2 linked regions of the Niabella yanshanensis genome follow. The protein of the gene in region 1 interacts with the protein of each later gene in a pairwise test. Links are inferred from orthologs where the notes say so. Each region holds a gene or a part of one and is shown on either strand. Other genes may lie near its edges. The genes, in order: cysM and accC.

Evidence for each region.
Region 2: the proteins of cysM (region 1) and accC interact in binary tests that used the Escherichia coli proteins (3 or more experiments, as listed by UniProt). The link is inferred for Niabella yanshanensis from one-to-one orthologs.

The regions. Positions count from the first base shown.
Region 1 is NZ_CP139960.1:2,372,248-2,381,547, forward strand. Bases 1,955-4,889 are described here. They hold cysM (cysteine synthase CysM), read left to right. Parts: upstream 1,955-2,948; coding sequence 2,949-3,830; downstream 3,831-4,889. Other genes in these bases: U0035_RS09655 (FAD-binding oxidoreductase), read right to left, coding at 1,955-2,824; U0035_RS09665 (DUF885 family protein), read left to right, coding at 3,960-4,889. Outside these bases: lpxB (lipid-A-disaccharide synthase), read left to right, coding at 1-447; U0035_RS09645 (DUF6728 family protein), read right to left, coding at 433-597; U0035_RS09650 (hypothetical protein), read right to left, coding at 627-1,325; more of U0035_RS09655, read right to left, coding at 1,415-1,954; more of U0035_RS09665, read left to right, coding at 4,890-5,699; U0035_RS09670 (mandelate racemase/muconate lactonizing enzyme family protein), read left to right, coding at 5,723-6,814; U0035_RS09675 (2'-5' RNA ligase family protein), read left to right, coding at 6,821-7,381; U0035_RS09680 (MmcQ/YjbR family DNA-binding protein), read right to left, coding at 7,384-7,710; U0035_RS09685 (glycosyl hydrolase family 95 catalytic domain-containing protein), read left to right, coding at 7,889-9,300. UniProt on the Escherichia coli protein: Two cysteine synthase enzymes are found. Both catalyze the same reaction. Cysteine synthase B can also use thiosulfate in place of sulfide to give cysteine thiosulfonate as a product.
Region 2 is NZ_CP139960.1:4,301,992-4,311,298, forward strand. What follows is about bases 1-2,942. They hold accC (acetyl-CoA carboxylase biotin carboxylase subunit), read left to right. Parts: upstream 1-772; coding sequence 773-2,113; downstream 2,114-2,942. Other genes in these bases: accB (acetyl-CoA carboxylase biotin carboxyl carrier protein), read left to right, coding at 1-273; U0035_RS17915 (four helix bundle protein), read left to right, coding at 324-713; U0035_RS17925 (DUF6263 family protein), read right to left, coding at 2,201-2,942. Also shown: more of U0035_RS17925, read right to left, coding at 2,943-3,085; U0035_RS17930 (DUF2911 domain-containing protein), read right to left, coding at 3,093-3,923; site-specific tyrosine recombinase XerD, read right to left, coding at 4,034-4,933; U0035_RS17940 (hypothetical protein), read right to left, coding at 4,937-5,605; U0035_RS17945 (YraN family protein), read right to left, coding at 5,710-6,066; manA (mannose-6-phosphate isomerase, class I), read left to right, coding at 6,102-7,307; U0035_RS17955 (hypothetical protein), read right to left, coding at 7,288-7,620; nth (endonuclease III), read left to right, coding at 7,712-8,359; U0035_RS17965 (hypothetical protein), read right to left, coding at 8,536-8,835; U0035_RS17970 (outer membrane beta-barrel protein), read right to left, coding at 9,025-9,307. UniProt on the Escherichia coli protein: This protein is a component of the acetyl coenzyme A carboxylase complex; first, biotin carboxylase catalyzes the carboxylation of the carrier protein and then the transcarboxylase transfers the carboxyl group to form malonyl-CoA.

The sequences.
Region 1 (9,300 bases):
TCTCTTGACAGTGAATTTTATCACACTTACACCCATCAATATCCCAATGTAAGCATAGTAAATAACCGCACATATGATTTGCTGATGCAATCAAAAGCCGCCCTGGTGACTTCTGGCACCGCTACCCTTGAAACTGCACTGTTTGGCGTACCGGAAGTAGTTTGCTACAAGGGGTCTGAGATCAGCTACCAGATAGCGAAGCGTGTGATCAGCATCAAATACATTTCGCTGGTTAACCTGATTATGGATAAGGAAGTGGTGAAGGAGCTGATACAACAGGACATGAATGTTGTCAACCTTACAACTGAGCTTAATAAATTACTGAACGATGCAGGCAGGCAGCAACAGATACGGGAAGATTATGTACAGCTTCAACAGATACTGGGGGCAGGCGGCGACGCGTCGGCAAAAGCAGCAGCTATTATAATAAAGTCAGCTTCTCAGTAACTTGATGATTAATATAATCATGCAAATGATAAAAAGGAAAATACTGAGGCGGTTGATATTATGCATGTAGCCTACCCAACTGCTCTTCGGCCTGCCGGGGTCTTTCTTTTTCAGAAAAAGATATTCAGCCAATTGTTTCAATACACCCATCAGTTCTTATTTAAATAACGACTCCTGGTTTAGTATTCGGGATCATAGCGGTTGTAACGCTTTTGAAACAAGCCCACATTTACACCAGCGCGTAATACAGGCACTATCCTGATACGTTCATCCGGGGTACCATAATAGTCTACATCTACATAAGGACTATTCCTGTTTTTGAGTATGTCTGCCAGAACAGAGAAGTAAAAGAAAGTAGTTCCCCCCTTAACTCTGCCTGTCGAAAGTCCGCCTCCCACTAAAAAAGAAGTGGCGCTGGTATTGGTTTTCAAATCAGCTGTAGCTGAGCCGGCTCCATAATAGCGTTGTATGGTAAAGTTTTGCTCCAATTGCACCTGGGCAAATAAAAATGGTAAAGGATAAGCTCTTGCAAAAACGCCGGGCCCGAATACATGCTGACGAAATTTATCGTTATAAACATAGCGGTCTCTGTTTCCCTGGTAAACATAATTAACTACTACTCCGGCATCAAAATAGTCATTCAGCTTATATCCTAAAACCGGGCTGGCGCCTAACAAACTTCCACCGGAGTAAAAAGACGCAGTGGCCCCTCCTCCCGTAAAAAGATTTTCCTTTTTAAACCCTTTTTCCACTACTACAGGTTCCGGATCTTCATTAGCATTTCTCACTTTTACTTCTTCATCCTGCGCCAAAGCAACAAAATTGAAAACCAGCATAAATACCGCTGACATACCTGTTATACAAAAAAATTTCTTCATCTATATCTGTTTAGTTTTACCGGCCGTAAAAATAGTATATATTTTTCAGGGCTGTATACACCAGCTAATCTGGCCGGCAATTTAACATCTTAATCAAATATTTTACCGGCATTCAGGATATTATTAGGATCGAATACCTTTTTGATCTCCCGCATAATCTGCAGCTGGCGTTCTTCAAAAACAATATCCATAAATCCTTTTTGAATAAGCCCAATGCCATGTTCTCCGCTGATAGTGCCGCCTAATTGCTTTATTAAAGCAAACAACTCCCGCACGATAGTATCCATTTCGGGATTTTGATAGCTATTGGGAACACCTTCTTTTTTGATGCGGATGTGCAGGTTACCGTCGCCCGCATGTCCGTAAGCCACTGCATCAAAGTCATGTTGCCTGCCCAGAACTTTTAATCCCCTGATCAGCTTAGGCAGTTCTGCCCGTGGCACTACCGCATCTTCTTCTATGGTGTAACCGGCCAATTTTACATACTCTGCTACCTTGCGGCGTAATTTCCAAAGTTCTTCTTTCTGCTGCGCGTCTTCAGCCAATAATAGCTCCCCAGCCTCAAAGTGCTCCAATACGCCTGCAATTTGTTCCATCTCTTTTAGTAATACGTCAGTATCATTTCCGTCTACCTCAATCAATAAATGAGCTTCCGTATGGTCGTTAACCGGCATCGCATGATTATCTATCATACTGCTCACAACCTTTAGCGCATTGATCTCCATAAGCTCCAGCGCACTGGGTGTATACCCTGCCCTGAATATAGCACTTACAGCCTCACAGGCCTTTTCCAGGTTGGCAAAAGGAGCCAGCATCAGTACATCGTATTTTGGCAAAGGAATCAGGCGTAATACAATTTTAGTAACGATGCCCAAAGTACCCTCGCTGCCTACTACCAGTTGTGTAATATTATAACCTGTGGCATTCTTCAAAACATTGGCGCCGGTCCATATAATTTCACCCGTTGGTAATACTACCTCCAGATTTAAGACATAATCTTTTACTACGCCGTATTTTACGGCCCTGGGGCCGCCACTGTTTTCTGAGATATTACCGCCTATAAAACAGGAACCTTTACTAGCCGGGTCAGGCGGATAAAATAAACTCTTTTCCGCAACAGCCCGCTGTAATACTTCAGTGATCACTCCGGGTTCGGTGGTTACCTGCAGGTTGCGCTCATCAATATCCAAAATTTTGTTCAGCCGTTCGGTAGAAATCACCACTCCCCCTAAATGCGGAAGCGCACCGCCGGTTAAACCAGTCCCCGCACCTCTTGGGGTAACCGGTACCTGGTGCTCATTGCATATTTTAAGTACAGCACTAATCTCCTGTGACGTAGCGGGCTTTAATACTACATGCGGTTTGAAGCTCAGTGTTTCCGTCTCGTCACGGCTGTAGCGCAGCAACGATTCGTCATCAGCAAAAAAATATTCGTTTCCTACTATTGATTTGAACGATTCTATAAGGTCTGCTGTTATTCTGTTTGGCAAATGCTCCATCGGTGTAAATATACCTTTTTACTTTTAAGCTAAATATAGTGACAGGTAAAAGAACCGGGGGCAGTGAAGCCGGATAGTCGATAAATTTAACATACTTATCTTTGAAGCATTCAAAATAAAAAAAATGGCCGGAATACTTGACCAGATTGGCAATACACCTTTAGTAGAGCTTACAAAAATAGCGGTAAATAAAAATGTAAAAATATATGCCAAGCTGGAGGGGAATAACCCCGGCGGCAGTGTGAAAGACAGGGCCGCCTATGGCATGATCAAGGGAGCTTTAGACCGGGGAGAGATTCAACCCGGAACTCAATTAATTGAAGCAACAAGCGGCAATACGGGTATTGCTTTGGCGATGATTGCTAACCTGTTTGGAATTGATATTGAGCTGGTAATGCCTGAAAGTGCCACGCGGGAACGGGTATTGACGATGCAGGCTTTTGGCGCCAAAGTAACACTCACCCCCAAAGAAAGAGGTATGGAGGGGTCTATTGACTACGCAAACGATAAAATAAAATCGGGCGGTTATTTGATGCTTAACCAGTTTGGTAATCCGGATAACCCGGGTATGCACTATAAAACCACAGGGCCCGAGATATGGAGAGATACCGAAGGCCGGATCACACATTTTGTTTCTTCAATGGGTACAACGGGTACTATTATGGGTGTTTCCAGGTATTTAAAAGAAGTGAATCCTGATATACAGATCGTGGGTTGCCAGCCAACAGACAACTCCAGCATCCCCGGCATACGTAAATGGCCGGAAGCCTATTTGCCCAAGATCTTCGATAAAAGCCGTATTGACCGGGTAATCGAACTGGATGAGTCTGATGCCCGCACCATGGCAAAAAGACTGGCCCGGGAAGAAGCCGTATTTGCGGGTATGAGCAGCGGCGGCGCCGTACATGCAGCCATTGAGCTTTCAAAAGAACTGGAGTCGGGTATTATTGTTTGTATTATTTGCGACAGAGGCGATCGGTATTTATCTTCTGATTTGTTCGATTAGTAGTTAGTCTATCATAAAAATCATTGTTGATGCGGCGCCTTTGGTGCCGCATTTTTACATAACTATACCAATAAAAATACTTCAGTTCAGCAGAAGAATTTATCTTCACGCCTTACTAAAGTTTTATAAATGAAAAGGTTCCTCACCATTTGCCTGCTGCTGGCATGCTGCACTGCTTTTTCTCAAAACTCCGCTGATCTCTATCTGCAAACCAGCGAAGTACATGATATCATGGTTCGCTATAATGCCGATAAAGGAAGCATCCTGCGTTTTTATGGAAGCAGCGATGGATGGCGGAGTGAAACTGGTTTTAATACTCCCGAACGAAGAGAACGCCTGATGAAACTGATCGGCAGCTACTTGTCTGAATTAGAGCAAATGCGTTTTGAGACGATGAATGTTAACGGTAAAGTAGATTATATCCTATTTAAAAATCAACTGGAAGACCAGCGCTATCAATTAAAAAAAGAAGAAAAAACATACAGCGAGATAGCAGGCCTATTGCCATTTTCTGACAGGATCCTTCAAATGTATACACCCCGAAGACGCGGTATTTCGGTAAAAGGAGAAGAAGTAGCCAGGGAAATGAATAGCATGAGCGGGGAAATAAAAGCCCTCATTAAAAAGCTGGAAAATAGTCCGGCTCTTGAAAAAGACCAGGCTTTAACGGCATCCGGATCAGCAAAAACCTTACAGGCCCTGCTACAAAATTACTTTAATTTTTATAATGGTTACGATCCCCTGTTTAGCTGGTGGGTTCCTAAGAGCTATAACGTATTAGACAGTGTTTTGGGAATATACACGACGGCATTGTCTAAAAAGATCACTACCAATGGTGTTCAGAAAGATGACGGCAGCGGTATTATCGGCAACCCCATTGGCCGTGAAGAGCTGATACGCCAGTTGAAGCTGGAGTTCATTCCTTATACGCCGGAAGAGCTGGTAGATATCGCTAATAAGGAATTTGCCTGGTGCGATGCTGAACTGCTGAAAGCTGCTAAAGAAATGGGGTTTGGAACCAACTGGAAGGCCGCACAGGAAAAAGTGAAGAACAGCTATGTGCCCGTAGGGAAACAGCCGGAAGCCATGCTGGAATTGTATAACCAGTCGGTTGATTTTTTAAAGAAACATGACCTGGTAACTATCCCTCCCATTGCTGAAGAAACATGGCGCATGACGATGATGTCACCCCGGCAACAACTGGTAAGCCCCTTCTTCCTGGGCGGAGAAACATTAATGATCTCCTATCCTACAGACGAAATGGCCCATGATGATAAGCTGATGAGCATGCGGGGTAATAATCCGCATTTCTCCCGGGCCACGGTACATCATGAGTTAATAGCCGGTCATCATTTACAGGGCTTTATGAATAACCGTTACAAAACCTATCGTGACTTCGGCACTCCGTTCTGGCACGAAGGGAACGCGTTGTACTGGGAGTTCATCTTATGGGATCTTAATTTCCCCAGGGGGCCCGAAGATCGCGTTGGTATGCTGTTCTGGCGCATGCATCGCTGTGCCCGTATCATCTTCTCTTTAAATTACCACCTGAACAAATGGACACCGCGGCAATGCATCGACTTTTTAGTGGACCGGGTAGGCCATGAAAGGGCGAATGCTGAAGGCGAAGTACGCCGGTCTTTTACTGGCGGATATGGCCCGCTTTACCAGATTGCATATATGATCGGCGGACTCCAGTTTTATGCTTTAAAAAAAGAACTGGTTGATACAAAGAAAATGAGCTACAAGCAATACCACGATGCCATCCTGAGGGAAAACAGTATGCCGCTTGAAATGCTCAGGGCTATTTTAATGAACCAAGACCTGAAAAAAGATTTCAAAACCAACTGGAGATTTTACAACAAATAACATGATTAAAATTATCGTTCAATATGAGTGCTTCTTCTACTAAAATAAGATCTTATCAAATTTTCAAAACAAAAGCCAGGCTTCAAAAACCTATTGCCGATGCTACGCATACATTGCATGAAATATCATTTTTAGTATTACGGCTGCATTTACATAACGGCGTTATGGGTGAAAGTTATTTACTGTCTTTTCAATATTCACCCAATGCGATACTAGGCGCATTAAAGGATGCATTGCCTCATATGGTAGGATTGGAGGCATTTGAAACCGGCAAGGCCGAATCCCTCCTCTATCATGAGTCTGAATATTTTGGGACTGATGGCCTCAATAAATGGGCCGCCGCCGCCATTAATATTGCCATGTGGGACGCCTGGGCCAGATCGCTCGAACAGCCTGTATGGAAACTATGGGGTACACATAAAGACAGGTGCGCTATTTATGGTAGTGGTGGCTGGCTATCGTATAGTACTGATGAACTAATTGAAGAAGTAACCAACTATAAAGCGCGCGGCTTTAAAGCCGTAAAAATAAAGGTAGGTTCTCCCAACTGGAAAACAGATGCGGAGCGCCTGCAACTGGTGAGAGATGCGGTGGGAGACGATTTAAATATTATGATGGACGCCAACCAGGGCATGCAGTTACCTGAGGCCATACAGCTGGCGAACAAAGCAAGGGAACTGAATATTTACTGGTTTGAAGAGCCTTTACATCATCAAAACTTTGAAGGATACAAAACATTGAAACAACAAACAGGTATATCGCTGGCGATGGGAGAACGCGAATATAATGTTCAGCCACTGAAAGAACTTATTGCCAAAAACGCTTTAGATATATGGCAACCCGATATTCTGAGGATTGGCGGTGTAGAAGCCTGGCGGGCCAGCGCTGCATTAGCGCATGCTCATCACCTGCCGGTATTGCCGCACTATTACAAAGATTATGATGTTCCGTTGGTATGCAGTATTCCTAACGGCGTGGGTGTGGAAAGCTTTGACTGGATTGATCCGTTAATTGACAATCCTATGCTGGTGAAAGATGGCTTTGCCTATCCGCACAACCAGCCCGGCTGGGGCTTCCGTTTTTTGGATGAGCACTTACAGGAAATAAAATGGTAGTTCGATATGTCAAGGGATAACCTGTATTTTATAGCCGCCATTCCGCACCGGCAGCTGCAGGATAAAGTCAGAAAGATCGAGCTGGACTTTGCTCAACGTTTTAATAGCAGCAGGGCATTGAAAGTGATGCCGCATATCACGTTGAAAGCTCCTTTCATTATACCTCCGGAGCTACACGAGTCGTTACTGAAGTGGTTTGAGGATTTTAAGCCGGCACAAAGAGCATTCACAATAGCATTAAATGGGTTTGGCGCTTTCCCCAATAACTTACATCCCGTTATATTCATTAAGCCTGTGAACCATACGGCGCTAAGCCTCCTGCAGCATAACCTTATTCAAAGCTTTAAAGGATTTGCGCCTTTCGTCATACAACCAGTTGACAAGAAATTTGTACCCCATATGACGGTGGCCTATCGCGACCTGACGCCGGATCATTTTGAAAAAGCATGGGCTGAATACAGCCATAAAGCATTTGAAGAACAGTTTGAGATCAATGCAGTGCACCTGCTTCAACACAATGGCACTCAATGGAACGTCATTGCATCCAAACCGTTGGCGACTGCATAGTATTATTTCTTTTTTTTAGCCACCAGCTCATAAGAGTGATCAATCCACTCTTTTAATTGTTTAAACGGCACCGACCCATCAGCCGTAACGGTGTTCCAATGCTTTTTATTCATATGATAACCCGGCTGTACACAGGTATAGGTTTCCCTCAGCTCCTGCGCCAGATCGGGATCGCATTTTACATTGAAAGAGAGGGGTTCACTATCCATGCCCATCAGCAGGAATATCTTGCCATTTACCTTATACACCAATGTATCCGGACCAAAGGGCAGGGTCTCTTCAACATCCGCTTTGCCCAAACAATAATTTCTGATACTTTCTATATTCATCAAAAAAAAATTAATACAGTCATATGCAACCGTTTGCACTTAAACCTTCTCCATAAAAATACTAACTTGATGTGTTTATCAGCGCTGTAACTTGTTTTTTTATATACTGGCAGGTAAACCCCAATATGCTGATTGAGCAAGAAAGTAATGATCTATATTGTATTAACATGTATATTCAATGAGAAAAGCGTCTATATTCCTGGTATTGTTAACGCTATGTTTTGCAGTTCGTTTAATTGCACAACCTCTGCCACAGCATAACCTTAACTTCGATCAACTGGCCAGTCGCTGGGATGAAGCTATTCCTTTAGGCAATGGTATGCTTGGGGCGCTGGTATGGCAGAAGCAAGGCAACTTAAGGCTTTCGCTGGACCGGGCGGATCTTTGGGATGAGCGAAAAGCACTGGATCTTTCTACTTTTAATTTCACTGATGTGCAGCGGTGGGTAAAAAATAAAACCTATGACTCTGCACATCGCCTGGGCGACCAACCTTACGATGCGTTCCCATATCCTACAAAGTTACCCGCAGCGGCAATCGAATTTGACATCTCTTCCTTAGGAAAGGTAATTTCCAATACGCTGGATATTACCACGGCATTAAATACGGTTCAATTTGAAAGCGGCATACTGTTCAAAACCTATATACATGCCGGCAAAGAACTGGGATATTTCTCGTTTGAACATATTGATAAAAAGAAACATCCGGATATAGTAAGCCTGCTGGCGCCAAAACTAATCGTGCACTCTTATAATAAGGGCGGATCCCGGGATAAAGACAACAGCCATGCAGGCGAAGGATTAGGCAAACTGGGCTATGCTGAAGGCGCTGTGGTTAAAACCAACAACAGCATCCGTTATCATCAGCCAACTTACAATGGCCACTACTTTGAAGTATTGATCAGCTGGAAAAAATTTCCGGGCAATCGCATCATTGGCCAATGGGTTATATCCAATGATAAAAAGGCACAGGCGCCTGATTTAAATACAACCCATAAAGAGCCCACCAGTTGGACCAGCCATATCAGTTGGTGGAAAAACTTCTGGTCAAAATCTTCTATTGCAGTGCCTGATTCCCTGATCGAAAAACAGTACTATCTTGAAATGTATAAACTAGGGGCCGTTTCCCGTCCTAACGCCCCTGCCATAACACTGCAGGCCGTATGGACTGCGGACAACGGAAGTTTGCCCCCCTGGAAAGGCGATTTCCATAATGATCTGAATACGCAACTCAGTTACTGGCCTGTATACACAGCCAACCGTTTAAAAGAAGGAGAAAGCTATATCAACTGGCTCTGGAATAATAAAAAGAAAAACGAGCAATATACCAGGCAGTATTTTGGTGTACAGGGTTTGAACGTGCCTGGTGTGGCCACGCTTAGCGGAGACCCTATGGGAGGTTGGATACAATATTCACTAGGTCCGACAGTTGGGGCATGGTGCGCGCAACATTTTTACTGGCAATGGAAATATTCAATGGATAACACATTTCTGCAAACCAGGGCCTATCCCTATATACATGATGTAGCTACTTACATGGAACAAATAACTTTCTTAAAAGATGGCAAAAGAATGCTGCCTCTAAGCTCCAG
Region 2 (9,307 bases), 1.9 Mb from region 1 along the record:
GCTGAAAAAGTAAAAGCGGAGCCTTCAAGCAATAATACCATTGTTAAAAGCCCGATGATAGGAACCTTCTATCGCAGACCATCGCCTGATAAATCAAATTTCGTAGAAGAAGGAGATATTATTACGCCCGGAAAAGTATTGTGCGTAATAGAAGCCATGAAGTTGTTTAACGAAATAGAAAGTGAAATCAGCGGAAGGATCGTGAAAATATTAGTTGAGGATGCTTCTCCGGTTGAGTTCGATCAGCCTTTGTTTGAAGTGGAGACAGCATAATAATGCGATAATGAGCTGATTTGCTAATATGCTAATCAAAAAAATGGTTTATGCAAAAAGACCTTATAGAGAAAAATCCGATCCTAAAGCTGAGTTTCGAGTTTTCTTTATTAATTATTGATTACTGTGGCAAATTGGACCAGGACAAAAAGTTTGCAATAAGTAAGCAGTTATTTAGATCAGGAACTTCTATTGGAGCCAATGCATTTGAAGCTCAGAATTCTGAAAGCAAGGCAGACTTTATACATAAGATCAAGATATCTGCCAAGGAAGCAGATGAAGCCCAGTACTGGCTTACATTATGCGATTACTCGAAAGAATATCCTTCAGCATCTGACTTACTCATAAAATTGGAGGAGATTGGTAAAATTCTGAATAAGATTCTGTCGACATCCAGAAAGAAAAATCCTTTTAGTTATATTCCTAGTTTTTTTATATAAATAGATGTGCGGTATCATTATCGTATTAGCACATTATCATATTAGCACATTAAAAAATTATGTTTAAAAAGATATTAATAGCCAACAGGGGTGAGATTGCTTTACGCATTATAAGAACCTGTCGGGAAATGGGTATTAAAACGGTTGCTGTATATTCTACTGCCGACAGCGAAAGCCTGCACGTAAAATTTGCGGATGAAGCGGTTTGTATTGGTCGTCCGGCCAGTTCCGAGTCTTATTTGAATATCCCGAATATTATGGCAGCCATTGAAATTACCAATGCCGATGCGGTGCACCCAGGCTATGGATTCCTGGCTGAAAATGCAAAATTTGCTGATATCTGTAACAAGAGCAATATTAAATTTATTGGTCCTACTGCAGATATGATCAATAAAATGGGGGATAAGATCACTGCTAAGGAAACCATGATCAAAGCGGGTGTACCTGTAGTGCCCGGCGGCGAGGGTTTGCTGGAAAGTATAGAAGAGGCGAAAGAATTAGCTAAAGTAGTAGGATATCCGGTTATCTTAAAAGCTACAGCCGGCGGCGGCGGTAAAGGCATGCGCATTGTTTGGGACGAGAGCGAAATGGAGAAAGCATATGACACCGCTAAGATGGAAGCTGCAGCATCTTTTAAGAATGACGGTATTTATATGGAGAAGTTTGTTGAAGAGCCCCGTCACATCGAAATACAGGTTGCCGGCGACCAGTTTGGCAATGTGTGTCATATGAGTGAGCGCGATTGTTCTATTCAGAGGCGTCACCAAAAACTGGTAGAAGAATCTCCTTCTCCTTTTATGACCGATGAGCTGCGCGCTGCCATGGGGGAAGCGGCCAAAAAAGCGGCTGCTGCTATCGGCTACGAAAGTGTAGGTACCATCGAATTCCTGGTAGATAAACATCGCAATTTCTACTTTATGGAAATGAATACCCGTATACAGGTAGAGCATTGCGTTACAGAAGAAGTAATCAACTTTGACCTTATCAAAGAGCAGATCAAAATTGCGATGGGTGAAAAAATATCCGGCAACGATTACTTCCCTCATATGCATAGTATTGAATGTCGTATCAATGCAGAAGATCCGTTCAACGACTTCCGTCCGTCTCCGGGTAAGATTACCAACCTGCATGTACCAGGTGGTCATGGTGTAAGGGTAGACAGCCATGTTTATGCCGGCTACACCATATCCCCTTACTATGATTCAATGATTGGCAAACTGATTACTGTTGCCCGTACCCGTAAAGAGGCTATTGACACGATGTACAGGGCCTTAAGTGAATATGTAATTGAAGGGGTGAAAACCACGATTCCTTTCCACCTACAGTTAATGAAAAATGAAGATTTCATTAATGGTAACTTCAATACTAAATTTCTGGAAACTTTTCAATTAAAGAAATAAGCAGTCTGGCAATGTAATATATGCTTATACTGCTAATAAAAAATGGGCTTCGATCATCGAAGCCCATTTTTATGCCTGTCATAATAACTATTGCTTTCGCGCCGTAGTCATCGTGATGTCGGAACTTACTGCCATAGGTATTTTTTGACCTCCTGCTTCTATATTGCCTTTCATCTTTTGTTGTATAACGGATTTTAGCGGTATGCCTGTGTCAGTATCAACTTCCGAGCTCCCGGAAAATGTTCCCTCAATAGCAAAGTTTACTTCTATACCATTAGAGGTCATCGACGCACTGCTGTCTGTAGACAGTTTACCTGTAAAATCGATGAATGCTTTCTTGCCTTCTACTTTTACCAATGTGTAGGTGGCCGACCCGGCAATGATATAAGGTTGCTTCAAACTCATTTCCGTTGACCAGGATTCGCCTGCTTTAACCGGGGTCTTTGGGTAAAAACCAAAAGATTGCTCAATCATATTTTTTAAAGCGTCTTCACCAACCACACCCTTTATGGCTTCCTGTTGCTGACCTGCTCCCCCCATTTTATTAAGCATCTCCTCCGCACCTTCGATTCGGAGTACCTTACCATATTCGTTCATTAATAGAGACATACTTTGACCTTTCAGCGCTCTGAAAGCCGCACTTGCCTCATTGGTGGTATCAGTATCTTCACTGCTCATCTTCACCTGCTGTCCCATGATCTGCATATTCATATCGAATTTGTCATAAACAAGGGTCAGCTTTTTATTACTGCCTTCTGTAGCGATGCTATACGTACTGTTAAGGTTATAATCCATATTCATGTCCATATTCTGATCCATGATGTTTTGGATCATTTTGGTTTGGCTAACCAATGCCACTGCATACTGGCTTTCGTCAGGCGGATTAAACTTTAACGTGTATGCTTTCTGAGCCTGAGCTATAGTGGTCAGCGTAAAGCATGTTAACAGATACAACAAAAGATGCTTTTTCATGGGTGATCTATTTTAATGAACTGATCAGTTTGTTATTTAAAGTTACATAATCCTGGTTGTTGGCTGCATTGGCCAATTCCTTTGATTTTAATGCTGCTTCTTTTGCCTCTGCTTTTTTACCCAGTTTAGCTAAAGCGCGCGCCTGCTGGTAGCGGATCCAGAAAGCGTTGGGTTGTGCTTCCACTGCTTTTGCGAACCATGTTTCAGCCTGTTTCAGGTCTTTGCCGCTTTCGAGATAATAAAAGGCCGACTGAAAATAAGCAGGTTTATCAGATTTCATAGACTCTTCGATTGAAGCCATGATCTTCGCATCCACATTAGTTTTGATAGGCAGGGTAACGATTGATTTGTCCCAGCTGATGATCAGGTCGCAGCTTTCGGGCTGAATATTGTCAAACTGGATGGTGAAATTTTCAACGCTTGTACCGGAAGGTTTTACTTTGGCAGCTACTCTTACTACATCCTGTTCCTGTTTATAAGCTGCTGGGCTGGTAACGTCAGTTTGCTTTGTTATAATGAGCGTCCAGCTGGCGGCGCCAGGAATGCTTAACAGCCCATATTTGCCGGCAGGAATTTCTTTACCCCCGATAACTACGTTATCACCAAAAGTAAGGGTAGTGGCTCCGTTGGCCCCGGTGCGCCAAACCGCGTTATAAGGCACCAGGTCGCCAAATATTTTCCTTCCTTTTTTTACGGGGCGGCTGTAAGAAAGCTCGATATTAGATAATCCGAATTCCTGCTTAACCGTTTGCGCCGGGCTGGGAGCGGGCATTTTGATTTGTGCATTGGCATAAGACAATGCGCAGAAGAATGCAACAGACAGTACAATTTTTTTCATGTGTGGTTTGTTTTTTATTTTGACTTGATAAAAGTAGCAAATATCAATGAGCTACATGCTACAGTAAAACATATAACGCACTGAAAGGTTAAGCGTTTCGAAAAAATAAATCAGCGGAAAGAAGGATGAAACTGCTCCAGTGTTTTACGTAGAAATTCTTTGTCCAGGTGTGTGTAGATCTCGGTGGTAGTGATGCTTTCGTGCCCCAGCATTTCCTGAACGGCGCGCAGGTTGGCTCCGCCTTCTATTAAATGAGTAGCAAACGAATGCCGGAATGTATGGGGGGACACCGTTTTGTTAATCCCGGCTTTTTGAACCAGGTCTTTAATGATCAGGAAGATCATCACACGGGTGAGTTTTTGTCCCCGCTTGTTTAAAAAAAGAATGTCCTCATTGCCTGTTTTTACTAAAATAAGGTTGCGTATGTTTTGCCTGTAAATATTGATATACTTAGTAGCAGCGTCGCCAATGGGTACCAGTCGCTCCTTATCGCCTTTGCCGGTTACCCGAATATACCCTACATCCAGGTATAGCTGCGATATGCGCAGGTTAACTACTTCGCTGACGCGTAGGCCACAGCTGTAAAGGGTTTCCAATATGGCTTTATTGCGGCCGCCTTCGGGTTTACTCAGGTCTATTTGCGCGATAATGTTCTCGATCTCCGAGAAGCTTAGTACATCGGGTAAAGTCCGGCGGGTTTTAGGCGCTTCCAGCAAAAGGGTAGGATCTTCAGCTACTATATCTTCTAAAATACAGTACTTGTAAAAGGCCCGGATACCTGAAATAATACGGGCCTGCGAGGTAGCTGTCATTTCCAGTTCGCCAATCCATTGTATAAAAAACTGCAAATCCTGCAGCGTAATAGCTGCAGGATTTTTTTTTATATTTTTTATTTCAAGAAATTGTACCAGTTTATCCAGGTCCCGCAAATATGCTTCTGTAGAATTATCTGAAAGGGATTTTTCTAATTGCAGATAAACCTTAAATCCTTTTTTATAAGATTCCCACATTGTTTACTTAAACGTAAGTGGGTTATTATGGATTACTTCTTTCTTATCAACGTTGAGTTTGGCGTAAATATTAGATTTGGTGATATTTACGGAGTCAATCAGGCCATGTACGTTATTGTAGTCAATATCGGTTACCCCCTGGTCTGTCAGCAATTGTTTTGCGGTTTGACCCGTAGTGATGTCTACAACGTAAATAAATGTATTATCGTAATAAGCCACAAGGCCATCTTCTAATTTGAACTTCGGATCAAAATTGTTGATAGCGCTGGTGTATTTATCGGTGCTGCCTCCGGCTTTTTCAAAGGGGAGTTTAATTAGAAAACCACGTCCGGTAGCACAATCGTTAAATTTAAGCCATGCATATTTTCCTTCAACAATATCGCAGCTGATAAACTGTTTGGACGGTTTAACAGTGTTGGGTATAAACTCGCTGAAAATAATGTCCTTGATCAGGCCCATGCCGCCTTTTTCCCAATGGATAGAATCAATCTGGCAATCTTTAAAATTGATACGGACAAAAGGCTTGCCTGGAGCTTCGGATTCAAATTTAATAGGCTCTGTGAGGCAGGTGGTGTCAGAACAGAAAGGCGCGGAAGCTACTTCTTTACCACCATCCTTACAACTGATCAGGGCCATGGTGGCGGCAATGCAGGCAATGCTTAAAAATTTCATGTTTTTTCGTTTATTATTTTGAGTGAGTTTCAAAGGAAACAAACCTACATAAAATTTCATTCAAACACAACACAATAGGCGGTTTTCTCAGTGGCTTCTGCAATTTAAAGAAATACATCTTCCAGCAGGAAATATTCCGGGGAGCCATCTTTTTGAAACGTGATCGACAGAATATCGTATTGAATCCATTGGTGTCCCGGATTTAAATAAAGGTATTCGTCCGCGGCATTTTTAAGAAATCTGAATTTCTTTTTGGTTACACTGTCTTCGGGGTGGCCAAACAATTCAGAGCTGCGCGTTTTTACCTCTATAAAATGTAGCTTTTTTCCTTTATTGGCAATGATATCAATTTCATAATAGGAGTGCCGCCAGTTTTTACATACAATGGAGTAACCTTTGCTTTGCAGATAAGCAGCAGCGAGAGATTCTCCATTTTTGCCGATGTCGTTATGAATAGCCATGCTTATCTTTACCTGAATTTACTACAAATATTTCTATGCAACAATTAGCGTCTTTAGCCGGGAGTATTAAACATTACGATTGGGGTGGCACTTCTTATATTCCGTCCTTATTACAAATTGAAAATCCTAACCTCGAACCATTTGCCGAGTACTGGCTGGGTGTGCATCCGCAGGCAGATTGTAAAATAACACTTGCCAATGGAACGCAGGTATTGCTACGGGATTATGTTGAACAAGACCTGGCCGCCACGCTGGGTTCAACCGTATTAAAACGTTTTGGTAATCTGCCCTATCTTTTAAAAGTGCTGGATGTAAAAGATATGTTGTCGATACAGGTACATCCTTCCAAAGCGCAGGCTGCTATCGATTTTGAAAAAGAAAATGAGACAGGAGTGCCATTAACAGCACCTGACAGGAATTATAAAGATGCAAATCATAAGCCGGAGTTGATGGTGGCGATGAGTGAGTTTTACCTTTTGCATGGGTTTAAGCCGGAAGAGGAGCTGATATCTGTATTGGATAAAGTGAAAGAGCTGAAAAAATTCAAGGCCGTTTTTAAAAAGAAAGGCTATGCGGGGTTATATAAAATGTCAATGGAAATGCCGCAGGATGAAGTGAATACTTTATTGCAATCACTGTTGGCACGTATCATTCCGTTATATCAAAATGGCCAGCTTGAAAAAAGTAATGAAGACTTCTGGGCGGCAAGGGCTGCTTTAACGTTTGGAAGGCCGGGTGTTATTGACCGCGGAATTTTCTCGGTATACTTCTTCAACCTGGTACATTTAACAACAGGCCAGGCCATCTTCCAGGATGCCGGTGTACCACATGCCTACCTCGAAGGGCAGAATGTCGAAATTATGGCCAGCAGTGATAATGTATTACGTGGCGGATTGACTACAAAACATATAGACACGGTGGAGCTTTTGAAACACACCCGTTGTGAGGCAACACATCCTAAAATACTGAAGCCGGCGAAAGGAAAATCTGTACAATCATACAAAGCGCCTGTTAAAGACTTTACCCTGACTTCTTACCAGCTAAAAAAAGGTGAATCCATAGTAGTAGATATTGCGACCGCAGAAATATTTTTGCTGATGCAGGGAAAAGTTACCCTGCAGTCAAAGAAAATTAAAGTAGCATTAGCGCAACCGAATATTACAGCAGCAGCTTTTGCAGGGGCAGCAGTAACCGTAAAAGCAGTGGAAGATTCCTGGCTGTTTAAGGCTGCAGCTCGTTAGTGTGATGGTCTCTTTGATTCGAGACGGGCGGAGGAGATGTTAGTGAAATAAGCTTATCGTTCCTGAATTCGAGGTAATGTACTTCGTAGGGATTTCCGAGAACAAATTTTATATATTGCAAGCGTTCAATAACCTCGCTGTAGTTATTGGTAAAGAACTCTGTTTTGTAAGGCTTGCCCAGCTGTTCTATTACTGCTTTTTTGCTCATACCTGCTTTTATCCTGGTAGTATCAAACGCAGATTTTGACACAGAGCAGGACAAAAGTGAAAAGAGAGCCAATGATAATAATGCAGCAACCATCAACTTTTTCATAACAGTAGAATTATTTGCTATAATGATGAAGCAACTTGTTGTTCAGTTGCACTAAATACTATCTTTATTCTTATCAATAAAGTATTAATGGATGACAAAAAAAGAACGTTACCAGTTTGTAGTGGATTACTTTTCGGTTCATATGCCCGAGCCGGAGACAGAATTAGTATATGATAATCCGTATCAACTATTGGTAGCCGTAATTTTGTCGGCTCAATGTACCGACAAAAGAGTAAATCTTACGACCCCTTTTATATTTGAAAAGTATCCCGACATCGCGAGTTTGAGCAAGGCAACCGCCGAAGATGTATTCCCATTGATCAGGAGTATTTCTTATCCCAATAACAAGAGTAAGCATCTGGTAGGGATGGCACAAAAAGTAGAGAGTGACTTTAACGGGGAGATACCGATGACGGTTGACGAACTCGTTACGTTACCGGGGGTAGGGCGTAAAACGGCTAACGTAATTACGTCTGTAGTAGAGAAGCAGCCGAATATGGCTGTAGACACCCATGTGTTTCGGGTGAGTAAGAGAATAGGTCTTGTATCGCAAAAAGCTTCAACACCATTGGCAGTTGAAAAAGAGCTGGTTAAAAATATTGATGCTTCGCTTATTCATAAAGCCCATCACTGGTTGATCCTGCATGGCCGGTATACCTGTATCGCCAGAAATCCTAGATGCCGGGAATGTGGTTTGCAGCAGGCCTGTTTATGGTTTCAGAAAAACAGCTTGAATTAAAGAAATACAGAAATACCGACCATAAGGCCAAATGCGTTTGTTGTTTGCTTTTCATTTGCACCTGATATTTCTTTCAGGTGGTTATTAGAGTACTGTATTAACGCATCCAGGGAAATAGCTTTATTTATAAAATAAGCAACTCCTGCAGCTCCATTAAGCGAGAGGCCGCCATATCCCTATACAATATGGTCATCCGCACCAGAGTAGGAATCTTTCTCTTTTAAGAATGCGTACCTGCCCCAACAGATAATACCGGCTTCAATTTTTTCTCTGAGGGAATAGTAGGACAGGGAAGGGACAAGGGCCGTTGTCGTATATATATTATCGCCATAATGTACTGTACCCCCGCCCGGATTGATGTCCATATACCTGGGAGTGCGGGTATAATGGTACTGGTAAGAAGCGCTAATACCCAGGGCAAGATTATCGGTAACAAAATAGCCTATGCCGGGAGCTACGGTTAAATGAGTGTCCATCACTTTTGCCTCCGGACAACCTGCCCTTGTATTTGGTTTGGGTGAAAATGGCGCTTAAATCGGCGCTTCCACTAATAGCGATTCGTCTTTTTTCTGTCTGGCAAAAGGATAGCAATGGCGCTGAAACAACTACGAACAATATCAAAAAATGGTAGCGCATGTTGGGTTGTTGTTGTAAAAAATGGGTATTTAAAAATTATAACGCAGGCCGGCAACACTTTCTACCCTGGTAAGACTTTCTCTGTTATCTCCTTCCAGTTCTGTGGTAGACCCATTTCGGGTTATGCTCGAAAGCGAACCTCCATATAAGTTGATGTCGATTCCCGCCGATAATCCTTTCACAATTTTAAAATCGATCCCGGTAGCCAGAAAGGTACCCACCGAACCGCCTTTGATAGTTCCTTCAACCCGGTCAATCCAGCCCTGATCACGATACCCGATATACCCCACCCCAATACCAGATAACCATTCT